3 regions of the Streptomyces sp. NPDC008317 genome follow, and region 1 is predicted to be linked to each of the others. Evidence: riboswitches for the same ligand, from Rfam matches in the RefSeq annotation. Region 1 holds a riboswitch; each other region holds the start of a gene.
What was found. Region 1 has a riboswitch for cyclic di-AMP ahead of ACFY9V_RS20550 (transglycosylase family protein). Riboswitches for the same ligand answer to the same signal wherever they lie in the genome.
Positions count from the first base shown of each region.

Region 2: linked by a shared signal. The riboswitch ahead of ACFY9V_RS27175 (NlpC/P60 family protein) and the one ahead of ACFY9V_RS20550 (transglycosylase family protein) in region 1 are both predicted to bind cyclic di-AMP.
Region 3: linked by a shared signal. The riboswitch ahead of ACFY9V_RS04850 (peptidoglycan DD-metalloendopeptidase family protein) and the one ahead of ACFY9V_RS20550 (transglycosylase family protein) in region 1 are both predicted to bind cyclic di-AMP.

Region 1 covers NZ_JBIBFQ010000006.1:72,343-82,068, reverse strand. The annotation lists gene ACFY9V_RS20570 (nucleoside triphosphate pyrophosphohydrolase) at 1-998, shown strand, start outside; gene ACFY9V_RS20565 (endonuclease V) at 1,004-1,714, shown strand; gene ACFY9V_RS20560 (cytochrome P450) at 1,789-3,102, shown strand; gene ACFY9V_RS20555 (transglycosylase family protein) at 3,400-4,449, shown strand; cyclic di-AMP (ydaO/yuaA leader) riboswitch at 4,755-4,938, shown strand; gene ACFY9V_RS20550 (transglycosylase family protein) at 4,942-5,676, shown strand; gene eno (phosphopyruvate hydratase) at 5,845-7,125, shown strand; gene ACFY9V_RS20540 (septum formation initiator family protein) at 7,264-7,758, shown strand; gene ACFY9V_RS20535 (DUF501 domain-containing protein) at 7,800-8,402, shown strand; gene ACFY9V_RS20530 (exopolyphosphatase) at 8,399-9,409, shown strand; gene ACFY9V_RS20525 (methyltransferase domain-containing protein) at 9,406-9,726, opposite strand, start outside.
Region 2 covers NZ_JBIBFQ010000009.1:129,279-139,004, reverse strand. The annotation lists gene ACFY9V_RS27200 (RHS repeat-associated core domain-containing protein) at 1-856, shown strand, start outside; gene ACFY9V_RS27195 (hypothetical protein) at 853-1,653, shown strand; gene ACFY9V_RS27190 (VWA domain-containing protein) at 1,725-3,251, opposite strand; gene ACFY9V_RS27185 (NlpC/P60 family protein) at 3,386-4,498, opposite strand; gene ACFY9V_RS27180 (hypothetical protein) at 4,506-4,637, opposite strand; gene ACFY9V_RS27175 (NlpC/P60 family protein) at 4,934-6,010, opposite strand; cyclic di-AMP (ydaO/yuaA leader) riboswitch at 6,018-6,172, opposite strand; gene ACFY9V_RS27170 (NlpC/P60 family protein) at 6,339-7,469, opposite strand; gene pcrA (DNA helicase PcrA) at 7,811-9,726, shown strand, end outside.
Region 3 covers NZ_JBIBFQ010000001.1:1,145,396-1,155,121, reverse strand. The annotation lists gene ACFY9V_RS04865 (histidine kinase) at 1-815, opposite strand, end outside; gene ACFY9V_RS04860 (hypothetical protein) at 1,298-1,600, shown strand; gene ACFY9V_RS04855 (hypothetical protein) at 1,816-2,364, shown strand; gene ACFY9V_RS04850 (peptidoglycan DD-metalloendopeptidase family protein) at 2,471-3,595, opposite strand; cyclic di-AMP (ydaO/yuaA leader) riboswitch at 3,886-4,058, opposite strand; gene ACFY9V_RS04845 (N-acetylmuramoyl-L-alanine amidase) at 4,738-5,373, shown strand; gene ACFY9V_RS04840 (hypothetical protein) at 5,455-6,390, opposite strand; gene ACFY9V_RS04835 (hypothetical protein) at 6,841-8,121, opposite strand; gene ACFY9V_RS04830 (hypothetical protein) at 8,253-8,564, opposite strand; gene ACFY9V_RS04825 (nitroreductase/quinone reductase family protein) at 8,789-9,193, opposite strand; gene ACFY9V_RS04820 (hypothetical protein) at 9,307-9,507, opposite strand; gene ACFY9V_RS04815 (hypothetical protein) at 9,549-9,726, opposite strand, start outside.

The DNA.
Region 1 (9,726 bases):
GCGAGGCCGACCTCGTGGTCTGCGCCGACCCCGAGCATCCGCAGCTCCCGTATCTGCGCGAGGCGGGGGTGCGGGTCGAGCTGGCGACGCCCGGCGGGCGCGAGCTGGTGGACGCGACGGCGGGCGGCCGTACGGTCGTCTATCTGCCGCCCGGCGGCGGCGCGGGCGACCCGGCCGTCACCGACGAACTGGCCAGGCTCGGCGGCTCGGGACGGGTCGCCATGCCCGACCTGGAGCTGCTGCCCGGCTCGTACGACCTGCCCGGCGCCCGGCTGCTCGACCTCGTCCAGGTGATGGACCGGATCAGGGCCGAGTGCCCGTGGAGCAGCCTGCGGACGCACGAGGACCTGGCGAAGTACGGCATCGAGGAGATGTACGAGCTGGTCGAGGCGATCGAGGAGGGGGACCGCGCGGCGGTGCGCGAGGAGCTGGGCGACGTCCTGCTCCAGGTCGTCTTCCACGCGGCCATCGCGGAGGGCGACCCCGAGGAGCCGTTCGGCATCGACGACGTGGCCGGGGGACTGGTGGACAAGCTCGTCCACCGGCACCCGCACATCTTCGGCGACGAGGTCGCCGAGACCCCCGAGCAGGTGCGGGCGAACTGGATCCGTCTCAAGGGCGTCGAGAAGTCCCGCGACTCGGTCACCGACGGCGTGCCCCTCGCCTCGCCCGCCCTCGCCCTGGCCGCCAAGCTCGCGGGCCGCGCCCGGGAGGCCGGCCTCCCGCTCCCGGCCGACGGCACCCCGGCCGACGGCAGCCCGGCTGACGGCAGCCCGGCTGACGGCACCCCGGCCGACGGCACCCCCGCCCCCGGCACGCCCGCCACCGACGAGACCGCCCTCGGTGACCACCTCCTCGCCGAGGCCGCCGCCGCCCAGGCCGCGGGCCTCGACCCGGAAGCCGCCCTGCGCCACGCGGCCCGCCGCTACCGCGACGCGATCCGTACGGCGGAGCGGACCCGTACCGCCGAGCCACCCCGTACGACCGAGGCGGGCTAGCCCCGATGCGCGTCGACGTGCCGCACGCGTGGCCGGCCGACGAGGCGGAGGCGCTGGCGCTCCAGGACCGGCTGCGCCCGCTGGCCGACCACCGCGGCCCCGGACCGGCCGCGCCCCGCCTGGTCGCCGGGCTCGACGTCGCCTACGCGGGCGACGGACGCGGCACCGGGGACCTCGTCGCGGCGGCCGTGGTGGTCATCGACACCGCGACGCTCGACGTGGTCGAGCGCGCCACGGCCACCGCGACCACGACCTTCCCGTACGTGCCCGGACTCTTCGCCTTCCGCGAACTGCCCTTCCTCGTCGAGGCGTTGCGCACCCTGCGGGCCACCCCCGACCTGCTGCTCTGCGACGGCCACGGCCTGTCCCACCCGCGCCGCTTCGGCCTCGCCTGCCACCTGGGCGTGCTCACCGGGCTGCCGACCGCCGGAGTCGCCAAGACCCCGTTCGTCGGCCGCTACGACCCCGACGCCCTCGCCCCGGAGCGCGGCGCGTACGCCGACCTCCTCGACGGCGGCGAAACCGTCGGCCGCGCCCTGCGTACCCGGACCGGCGTCAAGCCCGTCTACGTCTCCACCGGCCACGGCATCGACCTCGCCACCGCCTGCGCCCACACCCTGACCCTCGCCCCCGCCTACCGCCTCCCCGAAACCACCCGCCAGTCCGACCGCCTGAGCCGCGTCGCCCTGGCGTCCACAACCTCAGAGAGCCCCTGACGCCCCCGCCCCGCCCCCGCAACGGCCAGGTCCCGGTGAGCCGGGAACGCGGCCGGGCCGGATAGCGTCGGCGCATGACCGACCCCACCACCGACCCCACCGCCGACTCGCCCACCGGCCCCACCCCCGCCCCCACCGACCCGGCCGACGGCGGCCCCACCCTCTTCACGTGGGAATTCGCCACCGACCCCTACCCCGCCTACGCCTGGCTGCGGGAGCACGCGCCGGTGCGGCGGACGACGTTGCCCAGCGGGGTGGAGGCGTGGCTGGTGACGCGGTACGCGGACGCGCGGGAGGCGCTGGCGGAGGGCCGGCTGAGCAAGAATCCGGTGCATCACGCGGAGTCGGCGGGGGCGAAGGGGAAGACCGGGATTCCGGGGGAGCGCAGCGCGGATCTGATGACGCATCTGCTGAACATCGATCCGCCGGACCACACGCGGCTGCGCCGCCTGGTGTCGAAGGCGTTCACCCCGCGCAGGGTCGCGGAGTTCGGGCCGCGGGTGCAGGAGCTGACGGACCGTTTCATCGACGGCTTCGCGGCGAGCGGCGAGGCGGACCTCATCCACGACTTCGCCTTCCCGCTGCCGATCTACGCGATCTGCGACCTGCTGGGCGTGCCGCCGCAGGACCAGGACGACTTCCGGGACTGGGCGGGGATGATGATCCGGCACGGCGGCGGCCCGCGCGGCGGAGTGGCGCGGTCGGTGAAGCGGATGCGCGCGTATCTGGTCGAGCTGATCCACCGTAAGAGAGAAGACCCGGGCGAGGACCTGATCTCCGGTCTGATCCGGGCGAGCGACCACGGCGAGCACCTGACGGAGAACGAGGCCGCCGCCATGGCCTTCATCCTGCTCTTCGCCGGTTTTGAGACGACTGTGAACCTCATCGGCAACGGGGTGCACACCTTGCTCCGCCACCCGGAGCAGCGCGCCCGCCTCCAGGAGTCGCTGGCCGCGGGCGAGACCGGCCTGCTGGAGACCGCGGTGGAGGAACTGCTGCGCTACGACGGCCCGGTGGAGCTGGCCACCTGGCGTTACGCGACCGGCGACCTGAGCCTCGGCGGTCAGTCGATCGCGGCGGGCGACCCCGTACTGGTGGTACTCGCGGCGGCCGATCGCGACCCCGCGCGCTTCAACGCGCCCGATACCGTCGATCTGGCCCGGCGTGACAATCCCCACCTCGGTTACGGCCACGGCATCCACTACTGCCTGGGCGCGCCGCTGGCCCGGCTGGAGGCCAGGACGGCGCTCGCGTCCCTCCTCACCCGCCTCCCCGACCTGCGGCTCGCGGCGGATCCGGCCGAATTGCGCTGGCGCGGCGGACTGATCATGCGCGGACTGCGTACGCTGCCGGTGTCGTTCACCGCCGAGGCCGCGCAACAGAAGTGACGGCGCGTCACGGTCGTGATCGCGACGTGATGATCGCTACACCGACTTGTGATCCGTTGGCCAACACCGCTACGTTCTGCGGTCAACGCGAGAAGCGCGGTCGCTCGTACGGGCACGGTGCGTACGGACGGCCACCTCTCGCGGACGGCTCGCGCCAGACGCGGCGGACGTCACGGAAGCGGAAGCGGAGACAGCAGCAACAGCACCAGCAACGTCGGCGGGCTCCGGCCCGCTCCCCGCCGCCGTCACGTCACGCACCGCGCTCCGGCGCGTAAGGCTTACGAGAAAGGCGACCGCATGCTCTCGTCCGGGAACGGCCGGCACCGCCGACCGCGACAGGCCCCGGCGGCCATGGTGACCGTCGCGGCGACCGGCGCGGGGATCGCACTCCCGCTCCTCGGCGCGGGGGCCGCGCACGCCGCGGACTCCAGCACGTGGGACAAAGTCGCGATATGCGAGACCGGCGGCCTGTGGAGCGCCGACCCGAGCAACGGCTTCTACGGCGGCCTGGCGATCACCCAGGACACCTGGAACGCCTACGGCGGCCAGGCGTACGCGCCACGCCCCGACCTCGCGTCCAGGACGGAACAGATCGCCGTCGCCGAGCGGATGCTCGCCGACCTCGGGCCGAACGCCTGGCCCGGCTGCGAGGACGGTACGGGGCTGCTGGACGCCGTGACGCCGCCCGTGGCGGGCGGCACGCCCGCGGCCACCCCCACCACCCCGGCGCCGTCCGCCTCGACCCCGCCCTCCGGCGACGCCACGACCGGCGGCTCCGGCGGCACCGGGGGCTCGAACACCGACCCGTCGCTGCCGACGATCATCCCGACCGCGCCGGGGACGGACACGCCCACCGGGCCCGCCGACGGCTCGACGGTCACCCCGGTGACGCCCACGGCGCCCACCACCGCCCCCGTCACCCCCACGTCGCCCGGTGACGGCTCGCGGAACACTCCGGGCTCGCCCACCGCCGACGCGCCCGCGACGCCCGGCACGGGCCGCCACGCGAAGCCGTACGTGCCCACCGACGCCGAGCTGGCCGCGGCCGACCAGGCGACCCGTACGGAGCTGACCGCCGTCACGGACGCGGGCGCGGACAGCGGTACGGACACCGGCAAGGGCTCGGACGACGGCAGCACCGGAGCCACCGGCGCCAGCGACACCGGACACAGCGCCGACGGCGGCCACGACTACACCGTCGCGTACGGCGACTCGCTCGCCGGTATCGCCTCCAGCCACCACGTCCAGGGCGGCTGGAGCGGTCTCTACGACGCCAACCGGCAGGTGATCGGCCAGGACCCGAACCTCATCAAACCGGGTCAGATCCTGACACTTGACCTCGGCTGAGGGCTCCGCGTCTTTCTGACCGTCCGTCACGGCCGCGGGGGCAAACCGGACGAACCGTACGACGTCCTCCGCGGCCCGTGTGACAAGCCTCTCGCCCGCCCCTGTGACCGCCCGCTCGCAGAGCGCTGAAACCGGCCCCTGTGACCTGCGATTCTCTGAACCCGCTCTGGGGGCGGGAGCGGTGCGGGGGCGGAACGCGGATGTTTGTCCTTTCCGGCGCCTGTGCTTAGCGTCGTCATCGCTCGCCACAGCGGGCCCCGCCGGTCAGGAACGCCGAGTCCTGCCGCCGACCGACGGGAACAGTCGACGCGAAAGCGCCGTAGGCAGGAGCGGGGGACCCAAGGTCTTTCGCCGGTCACGTTCGTACGGCACGCAGCCTGCGGAACGCACCGGCTCGGGGTTAAGCACGGAATCCGCGGTCGCGGATCCGGCCGGGCAACTCACGCCCGAACCCGACAGCTCACCTCGCAGGCGTCGGTGAGGACACGAACCATGGCTAAGCACCGCCGTACGTCCAAGCTCGTCCGCATCGCCGCGCTCGCCGGTGTCACCGGCACCGCGATCGCCGTACCGCTCCTCGGAGCCACCTCCGCCTCCGCCGCCTCCGTCTCCACGTGGGACGCCGTCGCCCAGTGCGAGTCCGGCGGCAACTGGTCCATCAACACCGGCAACGGCTACTACGGTGGCCTCCAGTTCTCGCAGTCGAGCTGGGAGGCCGCGGGCGGCACCCAGTACGCCGCGCGCGCCGACCTGGCCACCAAGGACCAGCAGATCGCCACCGCCGAGAAGCTGCTCGCCATGCAGGGCCCGGGTGCCTGGGCCTGCGCCGGCGCCGGCAACCTGACCTCGGGCGGCTCCGCGGCGAACGTCGACACCTCGTCGCCGTCCTCGTCGTCGTCCTCCTCCTCGTCGTCGTCTTCCAGCTCTTCCAGCTCCTCCGGCTCCAGCAGCTCGGACTCCTCGAACACCGGCTCCTCCGACAGCTCCTCGCAGCCGTCGCAGCAGCAGAGCACCCCGGCCCCGGCCGAGACCTCCGCGCCGGTCACCCACCACAAGAGCCACGGCAAGGGCAACGGCGAGTACACCGTCGTCTCCGGCGACTCGCTCTCCAAGATCGCCACCGCGCACCACGTCTCCGGCGGCTGGCAGCACCTGTTCGACCTGAACAAGGACATCGTGCAGGACGCCAACCTGATCTACCCGGGCCAGCACCTGCACCTGGGCTGAGGCCACGGGATGTGATCCCCGGCCGGGCACGTACTCTCCCCCGAGCGTGCCCGGCCGGGGCCTTTTTCCGTCTCAGGGTCCGGGCTCGGTACCGGGCGCGACACCGAAGACGGTTAGGCTCAGGTCGAAAAAGACAGAGACATCTCAGAAGGACTGAAGGAGACACTCGTGCCGTCCATCGACGTCGTCGTAGCCCGGGAAATCCTCGACTCGCGAGGCAACCCCACCGTCGAGGTCGAGGTCGGCCTCGACGACGGCAGCACCGGCCGCGCGGCGGTCCCGTCCGGCGCCTCCACCGGCGCATTCGAGGCCCTCGAACTCCGCGACGGCGACAAGAACCGCTACCAGGGCAAGGGCGTCGAAAAGGCCGTCCTCGCCGTCATCGAGCAGATCGGCCCGGAGTTGGTCGGCTACGACGCCACCGAGCAGCGGCTGATCGACCAGGCGATGTTCGACCTGGACGCCACGCCCGACAAGTCCTCGCTCGGCGCCAACGCGATCCTCGGCGTCTCGCTCGCCGTGGCGCACGCCGCCTCCGAGGCGTCCGACCTGCCGCTCTTCCGCTACCTGGGCGGCCCGAACGCGCATGTGCTGCCCGTGCCGATGATGAACATCCTCAACGGCGGCTCGCACGCGGACTCCAACGTCGACATCCAGGAGTTCATGATCGCCCCCGTCGGCGCGGAGTCCTTCTCCGAGGCGCTGCGCTGGGGCGCCGAGGTCTACCACACGCTCAAGGGCGTGCTGAAGACCAAGGGCCTGTCCACCGGCCTCGGCGACGAGGGCGGTTTCGCGCCGAATCTCGGCTCGAACCGCGAGGCGCTCGACCTGATCATCGAGGCCATCAAGCAGGCCGGGTACGCGCCCGGCCAGGACATCGCGCTCGCGCTGGACGTCGCCGCCTCCGAGTTCTACAAGGACGGCAAGTACCAGTTCGAGGGCAAGGAGCGCTCGGCCGCCGAGATGACCGAGTACTACGAGGACCTGGTCGCCTCCTACCCGCTGGTCTCCATCGAGGACCCGCTGTTCGAGGACGACTGGGCGGGCTGGAAGGTCCTCACCGAGAAGCTCGGCAGCAAGGTGCAGATCGTCGGCGACGACCTGTTCGTCACCAACCCCGAGCGCCTGCAGAAGGGCATCGACAACGACACGGCGAACGCGCTGCTGGTGAAGGTCAACCAGATCGGCTCGCTCACCGAGACGCTGGACGCCGTCGAGCTGGCCCAGCGCAACGGCTACAAGTGCATGATGTCGCACCGCTCCGGCGAGACCGAGGACGTCACCATCGCCGACCTGGCCGTCGCCACCAACTGCGGCCAGATCAAGACCGGCGCCCCGGCCCGCTCCGAGCGCGTCGCCAAGTACAACCAGCTCCTGCGGATCGAGGAGATCCTGGACGACGCCGCCGTGTACGCGGGTCGCTCGGCGTTCCCCCGCTTCAAGCACTGAGCCGTCCGTTTCCGGGCCCCGGCCTCCGTACGTCCCCGCACCCGGTCCCGTACCGTGGGCGGGGACGTACTGGCGTGCGCGCCCGTACGGCAGCGTGTGGACGCGACGGCGTGCGAGGACGGCGAGGGGAGACACGACGTGGGGGCGGATCGGTTCTCCACCTCGGCCCGGCTGAAGGCCATCGGCCAGGAGGCGCAGGCCCGGGTGTACCGGGCGGCGGCCAAGCGGCGCCCGCCGCGGCGCAACAAGCTCACCGGCCGCGCGGCGCTGCTCGCCCTGGTGCTGTGCGCCCTGGTCGTGGCGCTCGCCTACCCGACACGGCAGTACATCGCCCAGCGCTCCGACATCGCCGACCAGCGCCGCGAGGCCCAGAAGGCCCGCCAGCGGGTCGAGGAGCTCCGCGAGGAGAAGGCGCGCTGGCAGGACCCGCAGTACGTACGGACGCAGGCCCGCGAGCACCTGCACTTCGTCCTGCCCGGCGAGACCGGCTACAACGTGGCGGCGCCGGCCCCGACCGGGGACGCCGCCGCCGACCACCGGACGACGAACGAGGCCGCCGCACACCGCCCCTGGTACGACAATCTGTGGGACAGCCTCGACCACGCCGACGCCGCCGCCGCGCCCCGGCACTGACCCCTCGCTCCCCGCGTACCGCCCCCGACCTAGAACGGCCCATGACGAAGCACCCCGAGCCCACCGCCCCCACCCCGCCCACCGACGCGGACGTCGCCGCGTTCACGGCGCAGCTCGGCCGCCCGCCGCGCGGCCTGCGCGCGATCGCGCACCGCTGCCCCTGCGGCAACCCGGACGTGGTCGAGACCCAGCCCCGGCTGGAGGACGGCACGCCCTTCCCGACGCTGTACTACCTGACCTGTCCGCGCGCCGCGTCCGCGATCGGCACGCTGGAGGCCGACGGCGTGATGAAGACGATGACCGCCCGGCTCGCCGAGGACGAGGAGCTGGCCGCGGCCTACCGCGCGGCCCACGAGGACTACATCGCGCGGCGCGACGCCATCGAGGTCCTGGAGGGCTTCCCCAGCGCGGGCGGCATGCCGGACCGCGTCAAGTGCCTGCACGTGCTCGTCGGCCACTCCCTGGCCGCGGGCCCCGGCGTGAACCCGCTCGGCGACGAGGCCATCGCCATGCTGCCCGAGTGGTGGGCGAAGGGCCCGTGCGTCGCCCCCGCGACGGAGACCGGAACCGTAACCGCGACCGCGACCGGGACCGGAAACGGAACCGCGACCGGGACCGCCCCCGAGACGGAGGAGTCCGCGTGACGACCGGTACGGCGACCGACGGGCCGCGGGGCACGACCGTCCGCGTGGCGGCCGTCGACTGCGGGACGAATTCGATCCGGCTGCTCGTCGCCGACGTCGACCCCGCGACCGGCGCGCTGACCGACCTCGACCGCAGGATGCGGATCGTCCGGCTCGGCCAGGGCGTGGACCGCACGGGGCGGCTGGCCCCCGAGGCGCTGGAGCGGACCTTCGCGGCCTGCCGCGAGTACGCGGAGGTGATCGCGGAGCACGGCGTCAGCGCGGACCGCGTCCGCTTCGTGGCGACCTCCGCGTCCCGCGACGCGGAGAACCGGGACGACTTCGTACGCGGAGTCGTCTCCCTCCTCGGCGTCGAGCCCGAGGTGATCAGCGGCGACCAGGAGGCCGCCTACTCCTTCACCGGCGCCACCCGCGGCCTGACCGGCGCCGAGGCCCTGGACACGCCGTATCTGGTGGTCGACATCGGCGGCGGCTCCACCGAGTTCGTCCTCGGCGACGACACGGTCACCGCCGCCCGCTCGGTCGACATCGGCTGCGTCCGCCTGACCGAACGGCACCTGGTGGCGGACGGCGCGGTCGTCGACCCGCCGACCGGCGACCGGGTGGCCGCGATCCGCGCCGACATCGACGCCGCCCTGGACGAGGCGGCCCGCGCCGTCCCCCTCGACCGGGTCCGTACGCTCGTGGGTCTGGCCGGGTCGGTCACCACCGTCGCGGGCATCGCGCTCGGCCTGGCCGCGTACGACTCCGCCGCGATCCACCACTCCCGTATCACCGTCGAGCAGGTCGCGGAGATCACCGCGCGGCTGCTGGCCGCCACCCACGCCGAGCGCGCCGCGATCCCCGTGATGCACGAGGGCCGCGTGGACGTGATCGGCGCGGGCGCGCTGGTGCTGCTGCGGATCATGGAGCGCACGGGCGCGAAGGAGGTCGTGGTCAGCGAACACGACATCCTCGACGGGATCGCGTACGCCGTGGCGGAGTCGGCGGGCCGGGACAGGCCCTAGCCGTCTCTGCGGAACAGGGCCGTCCAGAGGAAGGGCTCCCCGAAGTGCGGGGAGTCCTTCGGCTCGTCGCGCATGCGGCGCAGTTCGACCTCGGTCAGGCCGGAGAAGATCCAGCGCAGCGACTCGGGGGTGTAGCCGAGGCCGCCGTGCAGCCGCGCGTCCCGGTAGAAGTCCGAGTCGGGCAGTTCCGAGCCCATCGCCCCCGCGGCGAAGCAGGTGAGCGCGAGATGGCCGCCGGGGGCGAGCACGCGGTCGAGCAGCGCCAGATAGCTGATCCTGCGGTGCGGCGGCAGATGGTGGAAGCAGCCGGAGTCGCA
Region 2 (9,726 bases), on a different contig from region 1:
CGAGTGCATGACCGGTGTCATCACCGGCTGCCACAACGGCGTGCCCGGCAAGGGCTCGGTCTACCACCCGGACCGCGACCCGGGGAACCGGCCGTCCCACAGCGGCGGCAAAGGCAACGGCAACAGCAACAGCAGTGGCAGCGGCGGCTGCGACCGGGCCTGCCAGAACGCGCTCGCCGCGCTCCAGCAGAACACCTGGAAGGACGACAAGAACGAGAAGAACGTCCACGCGGCGCTGGCCAAGGAACTGCGCGACTACGTCCTCGCCCTCGCCGGGAACACCAACCCCTGCAAGGTCGGCGCGTCCGTGACCTCCGGCACCATGGCCGCCTGCAACCAGATGGGCGGCAACTCGCCGCAACTGACCTGGACCGACCTGCTGCAACTGTGGCTCGGCGGCAAGGGCGCCAATGTGCCCTTCGACGCGAACAGCCTGCTCACCAAGCAGTTGGCGTTCAACGGCCACAGTCTCCAGATCATCAAGAATCTGGCCAGGGCGGTCTCGGACGCCGACTTCGGGGCCGACATTGACGCGCTCGGAGGCCAGGACGACTATGTCGACGGGAAGAACCTCGGGGAGAAGATGAAGAACCTGCCCAAGGACCTCAGCGGCATGGCCACCAGGGGGCGCGTGGGCACCAAGGTCCCCGAAGCCTTCACCGGCGGCTACGACCTCGTGTACCAGGTGATCAACCAGAACAAGAAGGACCACTCCATGACCGTGGCCTTCGCCGCGTTCAACGACACCGGCACCGCGTCCGCCTTCCACTTCGGGGTCCCGGACATCAAGCAGGGCTACGGAGGAGCGAGCGTGTACCAGGAGTACTACTGGTCCGTCACGGTGAGCGTCGAGTGACCACCGGTCCGCAGGCCACGCTCCCCGCCGCACCGGACGGCGGGGAGCCCGGGGGGCCGGGCTCCGGCGGTCACGGCTCCGGGCCCGCCGCCCGGCTCGACCGGCTCTGGGGGCCCGCCCGCTGGGTGCTGCTGGCCGTGCTGGTGCTGTCGTTCGCCACCGTCCTGCTGCGAATCGTGCCGGGCGGCGGGTCGACCGGCGCCCTGGCGCGGGACATCGAGGCCGGGCGGACCCACTCGGTACGGGTCGACGACCAGGGCTCCGCCGGGATCACCGTCCGCTGGAGCGCCGGGCCGCTGACCGAACGGCAGTACACCTACCGGCCCGCGAACCCCTTCCCCGGCGGCCGGAACGGTGTCGTCGGGGAGTTCACCGCGGACATCAGGCGGCAGGCGGGACCCGCGGCGGACGGCCTCGCCGTACGGAGCTTCGACAGCTCCTACGGCGCCGGGGGCCTGACGCTGCTGGTGCCCGTCGCCTACGTCCTGCTCACCCCGTGGGCGTGGCTGCGGGCGGCGGCGCTGCTCGCCGGTCTCCTGGTGGTCGTACGGACGCTGGCGGTGACCCGGCACCGGCGCGCGAGCGGCCCCGCGTGGCTGCTGGCGTGCGCGGTGACGGGGGCCGGTTTCTTCGGCTACCTGTGGGCGGAACCGGGAGGCGGCCCCGGCCCCGGCACCTCGGGGGACGGGTCCGTACGGGCGCCGCGGTGGACGCGGGCCTGGCTGGCGTCGCTCGCCTCGGCGGCCGGGCTGGCCGTCCTCGGCGCACTGCTGCTGCTCGTCGCCGGGCGGTACTGACCCGGCGACCGGTGGAGGCGTACGGCCGCGGGCGCGCGCTCAGCGCAGGATGCCCGCGGCCGTCGCCGTGCTCAGCGCAGGATGCCCGCGGCCGTCGCGGCCTTCAGCCAGGTCGGGAACTCGGTGAGCAGGCGGTCGTACAGCTCGGCGTCGGAGAGGCTGGCGATGTCGTCGACGGCGAAGAAGCCGACGTTGTCCACGCGGCGGCCGGTCATGGTGTCGAAGCGCTCCAGGACGCCGTAGTTGGACTGGCCGAGTCCGACGAACTGCCAGAACAGCGGCTCCTCGACGGCCCCGCGCAGCTCGCGCTCGATCTCCGCGTTGCGGTAGACACCGCCGTCGGAGAAGAAGAGCACGAGGGTCGGGGCGGCGGACGGCTCGCCGCGCACGTAGTCCCGTACCTGCGCGATGACCTTCTGCTCCTCGTTGCCGAAGCCGACCAGCTTCATGTCCACCTGGCCGTTCGGAGACGGCTTGCGGCGCTTGAAGATGCCGATCGCGCCGACCCGGACGTGCAGTTCCAGCCACTGCGGCAGCGAGCCGAGGTCGAGGTCGGGCAGCCGCGCCGGGTTGCTGGCGAAGGTCCACGCCTGCATGACGCCGTCCGGTACGAGTGCGGCGGCCACGGCCGCCATCCGCTCCACCACGTCGTGCACCACGCGCCGCGAGTACAGGTGGGACATCGACCCCGACGCGTCCAGCACGATGATCACCCGCGCCCGGACGTTGTCGGCGCCGTGCTTGCGCAGGCTCACCGCGACCTGCTCCTTGCGCAGCGACAGCCGCTTGCGCATGTCGACCGGCAGGTGCTCCTCGCCCTTGACGAGCGAGGGCGCACCGGAGCCGGGGGCAGGCGCCGACGCGTATGCGGACGCGGGCTGCGCGCCGTACGCAGAGCCGTCCGGGGAAGCGGGCTGGGCGGGCGCAGAGCCGTACGGGGAAGCGGGCTGCGCGGGCGCAGAGCCGTACGGCGAGGGCGCCGCGTACGGGGACGCGGGCGGCGGGGGCGCGGCGGGCATCGGCGGCGCGGCGGCGGGCGCCGTCACGGGAACGGGCGCCGCTTCCTCCTCCTCCGCGTCCACGCTGATGCCGAAATCGGTGGCGAGCCCCGCGAGGCCCGAGGCGTACCCCTGGCCGATCGCGCGGAATTTCCAGCCGTCGCCGCGCCGGTACAGCTCACCCGCGACGAGCGCCGTCTCGGATGTCGCGGTGACCGGGAAGTACGCCAGTTCGGCGCCGGACGCCGCGTCCAGCAGCCGCAGCCCGAGGCCGGTCATCGCGCCGAAGGTGCCGCCGTCGGCGGACGCGCACAGCATGATCCGCTCGATCCCCGGCTCGACGCGCGCCAGGTCCACCTCGATGGTGTCGGTGACCACGGCCGCCTGCCGCTTCCCCGCGTGCCGTACGGCCCCCGACGCGTGTCCTGGCTGGTTGTAGAAGACGAAGTCGGCGTCGTCCCGCACCTTCCCGCCGCCCGCCAGCAGCAGCGCCGACGCGTCGGCGTCGGGCCCGCCGCCCGCTCCCCAGGCCAGTTCGGCCCGTACGGCGGGCACGGCGACCGGCACATTCGCACCCTTGCTCAGCGGCGTAGACGTCATGGGGCAAGTCTGCCCGGAGTCGGGCGGTTCGTCAGGAGAAGAGCTTGTCCGGATTTCGTATCAACATCTGACGTGCGGACCGGTGGGCGGGGCGGACGGGCCGACGGCCGGGCTCAGCGGGCGGGCGGCCTCGGTCAGGTGGGGCGGGTGGCTCCCGCGAAGGGCATCTCGGAGATCGGGGCGATACGGACCGGGGCGCCCGGGTGCGGGGCGTGGATCATCTGGCCGTTGCCGATGTAGAGGCCCACGTGGCTGATGCCGGAGTAGAAGAAGACCAGGTCACCGGGTTGGAGCTGGGACTCGGAGACCCGGGTGCCCGCGTTGATCTGGGTGTACGTGGTGCGCGGGAGCGAGACCCCCGCGGCCCTCCAGGCGGCCTGGGTGAGGCCGGAACAGTCGTACGAGTTGGGCCCGGTGGAGCCCCAGACGTACGGCAGGCCGAGCGCGCGGTAGGCGAAGGTGACGGCCTGGGCGGCGCGCGAGGACGGCGCGGCGACGGGCGTCGTGTCGCCGGGCAGCGGCGTACGGGCGCTGGCGCGGGTCGCGGCGGCCGGTCCCGACGACGGGGTGTCGGCGGCCTCGACGGCCGCGCGCTGGGCGGCCGTCAGCCGGTCGAGCAGCGCCCGCGCCGCCCGCAGCTTGCCCTGCACGGTCGCCTTGCGCGCGGCCAGCTTGGACTGCGCCTCCTTGAGCGCGTCGAGTTTCGCGTCGGCCGCGTCATGGGTACGGGTGACGTCCCGCTGCTCCTCGGTGAGCTGCGCGAGCGCGGTCGCCGTCCGCGAGTCGAGGCGGTTGAGCATCCCGGCCCGGTCCAGATACGTGTCGGGCGAGGAGCTGAGCGCGAGCTGCACACTGGGGTCGAGCGAGCCGGTGCGGTACTGCGCCGCCGCGAGGGCGCCGATCGTGTCGCGGGTGGCGTTCAGCCGCGCGGTCTTGCGGGCCAGTTCGTTCTGCAGATCGGCGACCGCGGCGCGGGCCTGATCGGCCTCCTCCTTCGCGCCGTTGTACTGCTCGGTGGCGGCCTCCGCCTGCCGGTAGAGCGTGTCGACCTGGTCCTTCACCTCGCTGAGCGAGGCCGGTGCCTGCGGCCGCGGGTCTGCGAGGGCGGATTCGCCGAGCAGGCTCACGGAGGCGGCGGACGCGAGCGCCACGGTGAGGGCGGCGCGGGTCGCGGTGAGCGCCGACGTGCGGGCGGACGTACGCGCCGCCGAGGTTCTGCGGTGTGAGGCGGGACTGTGGGAGGCCATGCGGCCGTCATTCCTTCCAGTGCTCCGACGGGCCCGCGCGGAGGCCCGGCGACGCCTGCACGGGGGAGCAGAGCGCCGCCGGACCTTCGGCGGGGGTGACCGCGCCGCCACGGTCCTGACGGCTGTGGGGATCGGTCACCTGGGTAGCGACGCTAAACCTGACCGGGGGTGCGCCAGGGGAAGGAGACCGGGACTGCTCCGATTCGACCGGCCCGTGACCGTAAACGACCGCCGTTCGACGGGTGACCCGGTCATATGCGCGCGCCTGCTGACCAAAGTGCCCGGTCGGGAGGTCCGACCGGGCACGGGGTGCTATGCGGGGCTGTGAGCCCGGCGGTCCTGAGGCTCCGCGGACGCGGGCTCAGGCTGCACGGGTTCAGGCGATACGGGCTCAGACTGCACGCGCTCAGGCGGTGCGGGCCCTGGTGATACGGCTCAGGCGATGCGGCGGGCCGCAGCGAAGGGCATCCAGCTCATCGGGGCAACCTCGACGACCGCGCCGCTGTGCGGGGCGTGCACGATCTGGCCGTTGCCGATGTACATGCCGACGTGGCTGATGCTGGAGTAGAAGAACACCAGGTCGCCGGGGCGCAGGTCGGACTGCGAGACCGCCGTGCCGTCCTTGACCTGGTCCCACGTGGTGCGGCCGATGGAGATACCGGCGGCGCGGTAGGCGGCCTGGGTGAGCCCGGAGCAGTCGTACGCGTCGGGGCCGGTGCGGCCGGAGCCGTACGGCTTGCCGCGCTGCGACATCGCGAACTGGATGGCGGCGGCGGCGCGGCCGGACGCCGGGCCGTTGTAGGTGTAACTGACGTTGCTCGCCGTGGAGTTCGAGGAGTTCGAGGAGCCCGCGGTGTTGGTCGGGGCGGTGGGCCGCATCGCGGCGAGCTTGGCGCGCTCCTGCGCGTTGAGGCTGTTGAGCAGCTTCTGCGCGGCGGCCAGCTTCGTCTGGACGTTCTTCTTCGCCGCCGCGAGCTTGTTCTGCGCGCTGGTCAGCTCGTTGAGGCTCTTGGTGGCCTGCGCGCGCTGGATGGACGCCTGCTCCTGCTGGACCTTGAAGGTCTCCAGCGCCTGTTCCTGCGTGGTGGAGATGCGGTCCATCATGTGCGACTGGTCGAAGAACTTCTGGGGGTCGTCCGTCAGCAGCAACTGCGTCGTCTGGTCGAGGCCGCCGTCGCGGTACTGCGCGGTGGCGTACTGCCCGAGCACCCGCCGCGTCTCGTTCATCTTCGCGGTCTTCTGCGCGACCTGCTCCAGGAGCTGATTGGCCTTGGCCCGCTGGTTGTCGGTCTTCTCCTTGGCGGCGTCGAAGTGCTGCGTCGCTACCTCGGCGTCCTGGTTGAGCTGGTCGATCTGCGCCTTGACCTCGGTGATCGAGGGCTTCGCGGGCGCCGCACTGGCGCTCTCGCTGAGCAGGGTGACCGACGCGAGGGCCGCTGTGGTGATCCCGACGGCGGCCCGTGGACCGGCCGTGGACAGTATGCGATTGCGCGGCTTGCGGTGCGACGCCAAGGGAGGCGACTCCTTCCGAATACCGCCGACCGGGTTAGCTGACGGGTTCGGGCTGAAGGTCGCCCTACGGTCCCGACGCCTGCTGCGGCGTCCGTTCCGATTCACCCCACGTGCTGTTGGGTCCCCGGCTCCGGCCTGGGCCGGATTGAGCGGAGGTGATTCGCTGTCGGCTCTTCAGCCGACGGGGAAGCTCACCACCTAGCGGGCTACCGTAGTCAACTTGTGCGAGCCTTGGGAAGTTTGGATTGCAATGTGACCGAAATCGCTTTGTGATCTTACCGTTTGTGAGCGCGGCGGCGTCCGGACAAGTCGGACTATGCCGGGTGGACTATGCGGGACGGACCGCCCCGTAGAACGGCATTTCGGTAATCGGGGCGATCTTGACCACGGTGCCGGTGTGCGGCGCGTGGATCATCTGGCCGCCGCCGATGTAGAGGCCGACGTGACTGATGTCGCTGTAGAAGAAGATCAGGTCACCCGGCCGGAGATTCGACTCCGACACCCGCGTGCCGACGTTCACCTGGTCCCAGGTCGTGCGCGGCAGATCGACCCCGGCCGCCTTCCACGCCGCCTGGGTGAGCCCCGAGCAGTCGTACGACGTCGGCCCGGTCGCGCCCCACACGTAGGGCTTGCCGAGCTGCTTGCGCGCGAAGGCGATGGCGTCGTCGGCCTTCGAGGAACCCGTGCTCGGCACGGTCGGCGTCGAGGAGTCCTTCGCGGCCTTCGCCGCCTTCGCCGCGGCCTCGGCCGCCGCCTTCTCCTTGGCCGCGATGGCGGCGGCCTTGACGCGCGCCTCTTCCTCCTGCTTGGCCCGCAGCGCCGCGAGCCGCGCCTTCTCCTGCGCGTTGAGGCTGTTGAGCAGCTTCTGCGCCTCGCCCAGTTTGGCCTGCACATCCCGCTTGGCGGTGCGCAGTTCGCCCTGCTGGGTGGTGAGCGTCGCCAGGCTCTTGGCCGCCTCGATGCGCTGCTGCGTGGCCGCGGCCTGCTGCACCCGGTACGACTCGACGGCCTTCTGCTGCCGCTTGCCGAGCACGTCCGACAGGTGCACCTGGTCGAGCATCGACTGCGGGTCGGTGGCCAGCAGGTAGCGGCCGGTCGAGTCGTCGCCCCCGGTGCGGTACTGCGCGGCGGCGTACTGCCCGAGGACCCGGCGCGAGTCGTTCAGCGCCTGCGTCTTCTTCGCCGCCTGCTCCAGGAGCCGGTTGACCTTCGCGTTCTGCGCGTCGGTCGACTCCTTGATGCCGTTGTACTTCTCCGTGGCGACCTCGGCCTGGTGCGTCAGCCCGTCGACCTTCGCCTTCACCTCGGCGATGCTCGGCTGCTTCGGCTTGGCCGGCTCGGCGCTGGCGCTCTCCGCGAAGAGGGTCACGGTGGCCAGCGCGGCCGTCGTGATCCCCACGGCCGCACGCGGGCCGGGGGTGCTGAGGATCGCGGCGCGAGCCTTACGGTGTGTCGCCATGGCGCGCGGACTCCTTTCGGACGCCCATCCGGACGCTGCTGGAGCGAGACCGTAGCCAACGCTCCGGGCTGCTGGGAAGAGCGGTGTCCGATAGGCCCGATACCTTTTCGTAATCATTTCCCATTGTCACGGTGCGTGGTAACGGGACTACGGGGTAAAGGTACGTGGTTGCCCCGGAGGCGGCCGTTGGGCGGGGGGCCGGGAGTGTCGGCCGGGGTTCCGGGCGAAGGGGTTGGGGTGTCGGCCGGGGGGCCGTCGTACGGGGGTCGTGGGGGGTCGGCCGGGGGCTGTGCGGGGAAGGGCCGTGGGCTGTCGGTGCCGGGCTCTAGACTCGGGGAGCGATGAGCAGCCTCTTTGACGACAACTTCCTGAACGGTCTGCATGTGGCCCCCGAGCCCGCCGACCCCACCGCTCCGCCGCCCCCGGAGGACGGGGGCCCCGGCGGCGAGCACGTACCGGACGACCTGTTCGGCGGCCGGTTCGACGGACCGCCGCCGCAGGCCACCGGGCGGGACGCGTATTACCGTGACGGCGCCCCGCGGCCCGCCACCGACCCCGCGCAGCTCCTGGAAGGGCTCAACGAGCAGCAGCGCGCCGCCGTCGAGCACGCGGGCGGCCCGCTGCTCATCGTCGCGGGCGCGGGCTCCGGCAAGACCCGGGTGCTCACCCACCGGATCGCCTATCTGCTCGGCGCCCGGCACGTGCACCCCGGCTCCATCCTCGCCATCACCTTCACCAACAAGGCCGCGGGCGAGATGAAGGAGCGCGTCGAGGAGCTGGTCGGCCCGCGCGCCAATGTGATGTGGGTCTCCACCTTCCACAGCGCGTGCGTGCGCATCCTGCGCCGCGAGTCCAAGTCGCTCGGTTTCACCTCGTCGTTCTCGATCTACGACGCCGCCGACTCCAAGCGGCTGATGGCGCTGGTCTGCCGGGACCTCGACCTGGACCCCAAGCAGTACCCGCCGAAGTCGTTCAGCGCGAAGATCTCGAATCTGAAGAACGAGCTGATCGACGAGGAGACCTTCGCGGCCACCGCGGAGAACCCCTTCGAGAAGAAGCTCGCCGAGGCGTACGCGATGTACCAGTCGCGGCTGCGGGACGCCAACGCGCTGGACTTCGACGACATCATCATGACCACCGTCAATCTGCTCCAGGCGTTCCCCGACGTCGCCGAGCACTACCGGCGGCGCTTCCGGCACGTCCTGGTCGACGAGTACCAGGACACCAACATCGCCCAGTACACGCTGGTCCGCGAGCTGGTCGGCACCGACCAGGACGAGGACGCGGCCGAGCTGTGCGTGGTCGGTGACGCCGACCAGTCGATCTACGCCTTCCGCGGCGCGACGATCCGCAACATCCTCCAGTTCGAGGAGGACTACCCGCAGGCCCGCACGATCCTGCTGGAGCAGAACTACCGCTCCACGCAGACGATCCTCACGGCCGCCAACGCCGTCATCGAGCGCAACGCGGGGCGGCGGGCGAAGAACCTGTGGACCGAGTCCGGCGACGGCCCGGTCATCGTCGGCTACGTCGCCGACCAGGAGCACGAGGAAGCGCAGTTCATCGCCGAGGAGATCGACCGGCTCACGGACGCGGGCGACGCCCGCCCCAGCGACGTCGCCGTCTTCTACCGCACCAACGCGCAGTCCCGTGTCTTCGAGGAAGTCTTCATCCGCGTCGGCCTGCCCTACAAGGTCGTCGGCGGCGTCCGCTTCTACGAGCGGCGCGAGGTCCGCGACGTCCTGGCGTATCTGCGGGTGCTGTCCAACCCCGAGGACACCGTGCCGCTGCGCCGCATCCTCAACGTGCCCAAGCGCGGCATCGGCGACCGCGCCGAGGCGATGATCGACGCGCTGGCCGCGCGCGAGCGGATCACCTTCCCGCAGGCGCTGCGGCGGGTGGACGAGGCGTACGGGATGGCGGCCCGCTCGGCGAACGCCGTCAAGCGCTTCAACACGCTCCTGGAGGAGCTGCGCACCATCGTGGAGTCCGGCGCGGGCCCCGCGGTCGTCCTGGAGGCCGTGCTGGAACGCACGGGCTATCTGGCCGAGTTGCAGGCGTCCACCGACCCGCAGGACGAGACCCGCGTGGAGAACCTCCAGGAACTGGCCGCCGTGGCCCTGGAGTTCGAGCAGGAGCGGGACGCGGACGAGCCGGGCACCCTCGCCGACTTCCTGGAACGGGTCGCGCTGGTCGCCGACTCCGACCAGATCCCCGACGAGGACGACTCCGGCGGCGTCATCACCCTCATGACCCT
Region 3 (9,726 bases), on a different contig from region 1:
GCCGTGCCCTCGTCCTCCGTCCGCAGCACGAGCAGCACTTCCCGCAACTCCTCCAGCGCCTGATGGGCGTTGTCCCGGATGACGCGGGCGCTCGCCTCGATCTCGGCGGCGTCCAGAGCGGGGCCGCCGGCGCTCCTCGTCCGGTACGCCAACGCGCCCGCGTGCACGGACAGCAGCGAGATGCGGTGCGCCAGCACATCGTGCATCTCCCGTGCGATGGCGGTCCGTTCGGCGCGGCGGGTGTCGGCGAGCCGCCGCGCGTGGTCGGCGCGCTCGCGTACCGCGTCCTCCCGCAGCCGGACGAGGAGTTGGCGTCGGCTGCGCAGGGCGCTGCCCGAGGCGAAGAAGACGAGGTAGTACGCCACCGAGAAGGCCGCCGCCGTCCAGTCGGTGCCGTGCGGGTCCGACAGCAGCAGCGCGTCCGGCACCGACGCGGCCACGAACAGTCCGAGCACCGGCAGCGAACGGCGCAGCGGCTCGTACAGCGCCAGGCTCGCCGTGATCACCATCCCGGCGCCGAACACGCTGTTGGACAGCGCCAACGCGGGTACGGCCAGCAGCGCCACGGCCATCGGGTACCGCCTGCGCCACCACAGCGACACGCACGCGAGCGCGCCGAGCGGCAGGTCGACCGCCTGAATCCACACCGGCCGGTCCTCGTGCTGCGCCGCGACGCCGTACACCACCATGCCGACCAGTACGGCGAAGCAGAGCGCGGCCGCGTCCACGGCCCAGTCGCGGGGCGTACGGCCCTCCGGGCGGGCCTCGGTACGGCCCTCCGGGCGGCCCTCCGTACGGAGGTCGGCGTCGGTCATTCCCCGAGGGTAGGGGCGGCGGGGGTCTCGCCCGGGGAACCGTCCCCTATCCGCCCTCGGGTGCCGGACGGCGGGGCGTGGCCGACGGGTGGGCGCTCATTGCCGCTGGGGCTAGTCCTCAAACGCCGGACGGGCTGATTCATGGCATCTGGCACACCGCCAGCCCCGGCCTCCGTCCTCAAACGCCGGACGGGCTCATTCATGGCATCTGGCACACCGCCAGCCTCGGCTCCCGTCCTCAAACGCCGGACGGGCTCACTCACCACCTCTGGCACACCCGCCAGCCTCGGCTCCCGTCCCCAAACACCGGACGGGCTGACCCACCGCCACTGGCACACCCGCCAACCCCGGCGCCCGTCCCCAAACACCGGACAGGGCGACTCGCCGCCCCTGGTCGCGGACCCCCTCGCGGAGGCGGCGGACGAGGGGCGGTTAGCCTCGGAGGCAAGGCTTCGGGGTTGGTGCGTGAGGAGGAGGACGGGATGGCTGGGGTTCCGGCGAGTGTGGTGGCGGCGGGCGGGCTGATCGGCGGCTACGGGGTGGCCCGGTGGACGCGGAAGCGGGCCCTGGGGGGCGTGGCCCTCGCGGCGGCGGGCACGCTCGCGGCCCGCGAGTGGCACGCGCGCTCGGGACCGGCGGTCGCCACGACGCTGACCACCGTCTACGTGGCGGCTTTCGCGGGTTCGCACCCTCTCGCCCGTAAGCTCGGCGCCTGGCCCGCCGTCTTCACCGTCGCCGGTGGCGTGGCCGCCGCGTCCTGGGCCGTGACGGGCCGACGCGGCTGAGGCGGCGTGCTTGAACGCCGACGCGGGCGACGCCGCTGAGACCATGTCCCGGCCGTGACGGGCCGACGCGGCTGAGAGCCGCGCGTATGAACGCCGACGCGGGCGCCCCGTCCAGGGCGGTCGCGGGCCGACGCCGACATCGCCGCCACCCCTGAGACCACGCCCCGGCCGTGACGGGCCCGCGCGGCTGAGAGCCGCGTGTTTGAATGCCGCGCATGGACGACGACGATGTCACGAGCGGCGGCGGGGCCGCCGGTTCCGGGTCGGCGCGGATATGGATCGGCGCGATCCCGTCGGTGGATCCGGACGGCGTGGAAGTGATTCTGGACCTCGATCTGGACTCGCCCGACCCGGCGGAGCGGATGATCCGTCTGCTGCTGAACCGGGGGCACGAGGGCGAGGAGGGCGTCTTTTATCTGCTGCCGGACGACCTCTCGGCGCGTTATGAGCGGATCGGCGAGCGGTTGGCCGTGACGGTGCTGTCGCACCACGCGGTGCTGGACGCCGATCTGGGCGAGACGGACGAGTTGCGGACGCACCTCGCCGGGCTGGTCCGCGATCCGCTCGACGCCGACCGTCTGGTGCTGCTGCGGGGCGAGATCGTCACCGACTTCGTGCCGGCGGTCCAGGACGACGGCGCGCAGCCGTTGCTCGTCATCGAGCACACCGATGCCGCCGCCACGCTGGCGGATGTCCTGCGCCAGTTCGACGAGGGCGGGACGGGTATCGCCGTGCTGTCGGCGACGCTGGACCGGAAGGGCTGACCGAACCGGCCGCATGCCAACGGCCCTGGCGTCGGGGGGGAGCGCCAGGGCCGTCGGGGTTAACCGGAGGAGCGGTCCCGGGTGGAGCGGGACCGTCCCAGATGGTTCAGACGGCGATGTCGTGGGCGCGGAGCCAGACGGCCGGGTCGATGGGGGCGGCCCCGGCGGCGGGGCGGACCTCCAGGTGGAGGTGGGGGCTGGTGACGTTGCCGGTGGCGCCGACGCGCCCGATGGTGTCGCCGGTGATGACCTCGCCGGAGGTGACGACCATGGTGGAGAGGTGGCAGTACCACAGCTCGGTGCCGTCATCGAGGGTGAGGATCACGCGGTAGCCGTACGAGCCCGCCCACCCGGCCGAGGTGACCGTACCGGTGTGGATGGCGTGCACCGGGGTGCCGGTGGGAGCGGCGAAGTCCTGGCCGGAGTGGGTGTTGGCCCACAGGGAACTGGCCTCGCCGAAGCTGTCGGTGAGCGTGTACGAGGCGAGCGGCTTGAGGTACGAGACCGCGAGGTGGGCCAGGCGCTCGGACTCGGCCTTGGCGGCGGCCTCGGCATCGGCCTTGGCCTGTGCTTCCGCCGCGGCCTTCGCGGCGGCGGCCTGCTCGCGTACCTTCTGCGCGGCGGCCTCGCGGGCGGCCTGCTGGGCCGCCGCCTTCTCGGCCGCCTCGCGCTCGGCCCGCGCGGCGGCGTCCCGCTGCCGCGTGGCCTCGTCGATGATGCGGGCGCGCAGGGCCTCACCGGGGTCGGTGGGCACGGGGGCGGCGGACGGCGCGACGTCGACGGAGGAGGCGGCCACCACGGCGGTCGGAGCCGTGGTCGAAACCGGCGCCAAGTCCGTAGCTGGGGCCAAGTCCGTAGCCGGAACCAAGTCCGTAGCCGGAGCCAAGTCGGGGTCCGGAACCAAGTCCGTGGCCGTATCGGCGGCCGTGCTCACGGAGGTCGTACTCACGGAGGTCGTACTCACGGAGGTCGTGCTCACGGAGGTGTCGGGGGCCGACACGTCCCGTACCGCCGCGCCGAAGAAGTCACCGGCCGTGGGCAGCGCCGACACGCCGGGGGAACCGGCGGGCGAGACCCCGGTCGAACTCGGGGGCAGGTCAAGGGAGTCGGGAATTTCCGGCAGATCCGGGACCGCTATGGGCGCGGGTACGGCGTCGGCCGCGACGGCCACGCCCCCGGCCCCTACGGCGGCCATCGCGGCGACGCCGAGGACGGTCGAGCCACGGGCCACGGAGCCGACGGAGCGCTGGCGCGGAAGCCGGTGACGGTTCGCGCCCTGAACGCCGTACGCGCCGTATCCGCCCTGCGCGCCCACGGCACCGGCGTCGCCCTGGGCCGCGACGTACGCGGCGGCTTCGGCAGTGGCAGAGACAGAGGCAACAGAAGCAGAAGCAGTGGCTTCGGCAGAGGCGGCGGAATCCCCTGGAGAATTCCAGTCGTCCCACTCGCCGGGGGGATCGGCCGCTGGGGCCGCCGGGGCGGGAGCGTAGGCAGGCTGGTTGGACGCCACGCGGGCGCACTCCTTTCCTTCCTTGTCGCCTACCGGGTTAGCTGACGGGTTCGGAGCAGGAAGGTCTCCTACGGGCCTGGATGCTGCCCGATTCACCCCATTGGACCCCTCCCGTACGCCAGGGTGTGGCGAGCAGGAGGGCGGGTCCCCGGTTCCCGCGGACGGGATTCGGCAAGCGCGCGGTGCCGCCTCTGTGGCGGTGGTGACAACCGCGCTGCGTTATCGAACGTTAATAGAGCCGGGGTCGTTTTCCAAGCCGAATCAAAGAGTTGACGTCGGGAACCAAACAGTCACGGAGTGCGTGATACGGGTAAACCCGGCACCGGATGTGGCCGGGTAGTGATGTGAGTGTGTGTCAGTTGTTATGCACAGGGGGACGGTTCGATTACGTACGGTCAGGGCGCGGCGCCGATTCCGTGTGCACGGCCGTGTACGGCGTCGGCCGACGGCCGGGGTCCGGCAGCCAAGCAACGGGCGGCGACGGGGCCGCTGCGGTCTCGCCACCGGTGTGGACCTCTGCCAATTCGCGAATCGCTTGGCAGGTCACGCACCCGGACCCCACCATGAGCAGGCCCCGTACATCTGTCATGCACTCGTCCTCTCCATGACGCCCAAGGGAGCTTTTCATGGCACGCCCCAGCGACCCCCAAGTACCCGCGCCGTCAAGCCCGTTGAGCCCGGCCGGTGAATCCGGCCAGGTTGGGCGCGAAGTCGACGCCGCGGGCACGCCCGGCGTTATGTCCACGGGTACGTCCGCGGGCACGCCCGGCGTGACGTCCACGGGTACGTCCGGGGTCGTGTCCGGGGTCCCGGTCCCGTCCGGGGTCGTCTCCGGCGCCGAACCCACCGGCTCACCCGGGCGCATACCCGGCGCCCCCGCCGGGGTCCCGCTCGCGGCGGAGACGCCCACCCGGCGCTCGCTGCTGCGCGGCACCCTCGCCTTCGGGGCCGCCGTCACCGTCGGCGTCACGGCGGACCTGACGTCCGGGATCGGCCGCGCGTCGGCCGCCACCGTGGACTACCCGTCGGCCTCCTGGACCCCGGCCAGTTCCGGCAACTACACGGCGTCCAACCGCACTTCGACCTACCCGATCAACCTCGTGGTGATCCACGTCACCCAGGAGTCCTTCACCGACACCATCAGCCTCTTCCAGGACCCCTCCCACGCGGCGGCGGCCCACTACGTCGTCCGCTCGGGCGACGGCGCCATCGCCCAGTGCGTCCGCGAGCGCGATGTCGCCTGGCACGCGGGCAACTGGGACTACAACACCCGCAGCATCGGCATCGAGCACGAGGGCTGGGTCGACCAGCCCGCCTACTTCACCACCGCGATGTACCACTCCTCGGCCGCCCTCACCGCCGAGATCTGCGACAAGTACGGCATCCCCAAGGACCGCGACCACATCATCGGCCACGTCCAGGTCCCCGGCACCGACCACACCGACCCCGGACCCAACTGGGACTGGGTCCGCTACATCCGCCTGGTCAACGGCACCTGACGCCTCCGGCGCGGAATCGGCGCGGAATCGGCGCGGAATCGGCGCGGATTCGGGGGACGGTGCCCGAGCGCACGGCGGCCTTCACCTCGTGGACGTGGCCGCGTCCAGGGGAGGCAGGAGGTCGCCGTGGTGGAGGCGGAGGAGCCGGTCGTGGGCGGGGGTGAAGAGCGCGCGGCCGGTGTCCGGCGGTACGTCGCCGGGGGCGGCCAGCGGGGGGAGTGCGGTGGCCGGGAGGGACGTGTGGCCCGTCGCGCGCAGGAGGCGGGCGAGTGCCTCTTCGCGCGCGGGGCCCGCCAGTTCCTCGTCGGTGATCACGCAGACCGCCGGGTGGCGGAGGAGCCACTGGCTCCGGCGGGCCTCGTGCATGCCGGGGAAGCCGGGGTCGGTCAGCGCGAGGGTGATGCGGGCGTCCAGCGTCGGCAGGGCGGTGAGGATGTCGCGGTAGACGAGGTGTTCCGGCAGGGAGCCCACCTGGCCCTCGGGCCGGGTGAGGGCGCGGATCTGGCTGATGATCCGGTCGCGGATGTCCCGGTGGTGGAAGACGATCGGCGGCCGTCCGCCGGAGTGCCAGACGCGCAGAAGGTCGGCGTCGGCCCGGCGCAGGTCCAGGCCGGTGACGTACCAACAGCCCCTGCCCGGCAGCAGATCGAGCAGTTCGGCGGCGGGCAGCCGGGCCAGCCGGGCTTCGGCGCCGGGGTCCACGGGTGAGCCGTGCGTGACCGGCTGGCCCAGGCGCGTCCACCACACCCGCCACAGGGCGCTGACCGCCTCGTGAAAAGCGGGCTCCGCATTCGGGTTCGGACTCGGATTCGGGTTCAGCAGGCGGGCGGCCCTCTCGGGACCGTAGGCGGCCGTGAGCAGCGAATACACCTCGCCAGGACCGGGCTGCCGCGTCCCGGCCGACTGATCTCCGCTCATCGTGCCGAGCGAGGCATACCCGAGCGCGCCGGTGATCCCGGCCACCACCGGCGTCCCACTGCCCGGCAAAGACACGACGATCAAGTGGGCAGCGGACATGTAACTCTCCGAAGAAGTCGGGGCGGGCCGGGCTTGCTGCCCGGCGATGAACGGCATGGCGGGGGTACGTGGGCGCGTGGCGCTCACGGCCACGAGGCCCGGTCGCGGGTACGTGACCACGCGTGAGACCGACCGGTATGCGGGCCGCACCGACGTACGTGGCGCGTCGCGCACGCGGGTGCGCGGGCAAACGGTGCGTCGCCACCCGCGACGGGCCACCCGTACGCGGGCCTCGCCGACGTACGGGGCGCACCCGCGCCCGCACCCGCGCGGCTGGTGCGGCCGCCCGGTCGGAGCCACCCTGGGCGTGGCGCGCACGCACGCGTAAGGCCACCGGGACGCGGCCAGGCGTGCGGCGCACGGGGACGCGCGGGGCGAGGGGCGGTCGGCCGCCCGGGCGGACGGGACGGCCACGGACGGCGCGGGGGTACGCGGTCGGCGGTGTGGCGGTCACGCCGGAGTAGGTGGCGGTCGGCGGTCGGCCGCCGGGTCAGCGGAGACGACCGGGCCGCCCGGCGTAAGGAGAAGGTCTTCGTATACGTGGTGGCGGCGGGCCGTGACGCGGTCGTGGAGCAGGGCGGCGGCGCGGGCGGGTTCTCCGGCGTCCGCGAGGGCGCGGGCGAGGGTGTCGTGGATGATCTCGCGCTCCACGCGCACCCCGCCGATCCGGTCCGCCGCCTCGCCCAGGTCGGCGAGGAGGTCGGCCGCCGCCCGGGGGCGGCCCGCGGTGATCTCCGCCAACGCCCGTACCACCGGGGCCAGTACGTCGCGGAACTCCGTGCGCGGGTCGGCGGCGGCGCGGCGGGCCAGGGCGTGCAGGTCGTCAGTCGCGGCCTCCACGGCCAGGGCGAGGGCGAGGTTGAAGGTGTGGAAGACCTCCGCCATGCCGCCCGGTCCGGCCAGCAACTCCCGTACGTGCGCGCGGTCGTTGCGCCCGGCCGGTTCCTGTCCGGCCAGCAGCAGGCGCCAGTTGGTCGCGGCCCGCATGCCGACGTCGGACCTGGACAGGGCCGCGTCCGCGCGGCGACGGGCGTCGGCGAAGTCGCCGCAGGCGATGGAGTGGAGCGCGGCGTGCCAGGTGAGATGGCGCGACTGCACCGCGCGGGGGTCCGCCGCGAGCCACGCGTCGAGGAATTCCGTGCCCGCCCGCCCGGTGCCCAACTCGTGCTCGGCGTGGGCGAGGGCGTGGGCGGCGACGCCCGAGCGCGGGCAGATTTCCAGGGCGCGTACCGCGAGCCGGTGGGCGTCGCGTACCCGCCCCTGCTCCGCTCGGGCGGCGGCCAGCCAGCTCGTCCAGGGCCAGTTGGCGGGGCCCGCGAGGGCGGCCTGTTCCTCGACGAGGGCTTCGCCCCGCGCGCGTCCGGCCGGGTCCGCGTCCGCGGCGAAGGCGCCGAGCATGAGCCCGGCGACCTCGTCGGCCGGCCACCGGGCGAAGTGCGCCACCAAGTGGTCCGCGGTGAGCGCGTACTGCCGGTGCGTGAAGAGGAACACGCCGTACACCACGCTCGCCTCGCGCTCGCCGGCCGCCTGCGCGTCGCGGTACGCGACGGCCAACTCCGCCTTCAGCTCCGCGTCGCCGAGGCCGTCGCCGGTCGCCAGGGTGAGCAGCGCACGGGCCAGGCCGCAGTCCGGTTCCGAGGCCGCCCACCGGCGGAGCGACGGCAGCGCCTGCCCGCTGAGGGCGAGCAGTTCGGCCACCGCCCGGTCGCCCGGCGCGGCACTCGCGGCCACACCCGTACCGACACCCGGCGCAGCGCACGTACCCACGCCCGTACCAACGCCCGCCACCGTGACCACCGTTGTGCCCGCCGTTGCCGTCATCCGACCGGCCGCCGCTCGCCGCTCCGCCGCTCCCGCCCGGGTCAGACGGACGACATGAAGACGGCGGTGCAGACGATCCCGCTGCCGCCGCAGTGGTTGCGCGGCAGGCTGAGCGGCAGACCGGTCTGGTTGCCGCCGCCCACCCCGCTGCCCGCGACCGTCGCGCCCGCCGACCGCACGCCGTGGTCCTGGTTGACGCAGGCGTTGCCGAACACCGCGTCGCCGACCCCGAGGACGCTCGCGTGCGCGACACCGGCCGGGAGCAGCGCCGCTCCCGCGACCGCGCCCAGCACGGCGGCCCGCGCACCCAGCTTGCCCACGCCGCCGACCATGTCCCGCACCTCTGCGCCCATCACGTACCTCCTTGGTCCGGGACCGAGTCCCGCCGCTGACACCGACCATGCCCGCCGCATATTCGCGGGGCCACGCCCTGGTCAACGAGCCACCGCCGGAACTGACACGCAGCGGCGGCGATCACGGAACACCCCGAAGGACGCACGTCGGGCCTCGGCGGCGCGGGCCCGAAATCCAGCGGGCCAACGGCTCAGCGGCTCAGCGGCTCAGCGCCCTAGCGACATCAGCGGCTCAACGTGATGACCGGAATCGTGCGCCCCGCACGCTGCTGGAAGTCCGCGAAGAACGGCGCCGCGCGCAACTGCTGCGCCCAGAGCCGGTCGCGCTCCGCGCCCTCGGTGATGGTGGCCGTGACGTCGAAGGACTCGGTGCCGACCTCGACGTGGGCGGCGGGGTCGGCGCGGAGGTTGTAGAACCAGTTGGGGTGAGTGGGACGGCCCCCGTTGGCGGCGAAGACGACGAGGTCCGGGCCGTCCGTGGCGTAGGCCATCGGGGAGGTGAGGCGGCGGCCGGTACGGGCGCCGGTGGTGGTGAGGAGCAGCAGAGGGAGACCTCCGCCGCCCAACTGGCCTCCATTGGCGCGGAATTGATCAATGATTAACTGATTGCGCTCGACTCGCTCTGACACCGGCCCGGTCCTCCAGGATGTCGCCGACGCCCCCGTTGGGCGTTACGCCGGGTCCGAACCTACCCGCACCGACACGTGCGCCGTGGGCCGTACGGCCGACGGCCTCGTATCGGCTACGACCAGGTGTCCGCGTCGCCGCCGACCCACTGGATCAGGTCGGTCTCCTCGACCTCTATGTCGTCCAGACCGGCGCGGCGGAGGAATTCGACGAGGTCGGCTATGCGGTGGGCGCGGCCCACGTCGGTGCCGCGGATGGTGACCCGCCGCCCGCCGCCGGGGCCCGGCGGGTGCACGGTGATCGGCGGAGTGTCCATGACACCAGCCTGCCCCGCCTGCCCCGGGTCCGCACCCCGGATCAGCCGCGACCCGACCGGCCCGGCCCGCCGCCCGACCCCGGACCCGGCACCCGCCCCGATTCCGCACCCGATTCCGCACCCGATTCCAGACCCGGTTCCGCGCCCGATTCCGGTCCCGGCTCCCGCCCCGCGCCCCCTGCGGCCTCGGCCGCCAGCCCGTCCAGCACCGGCAGCCCC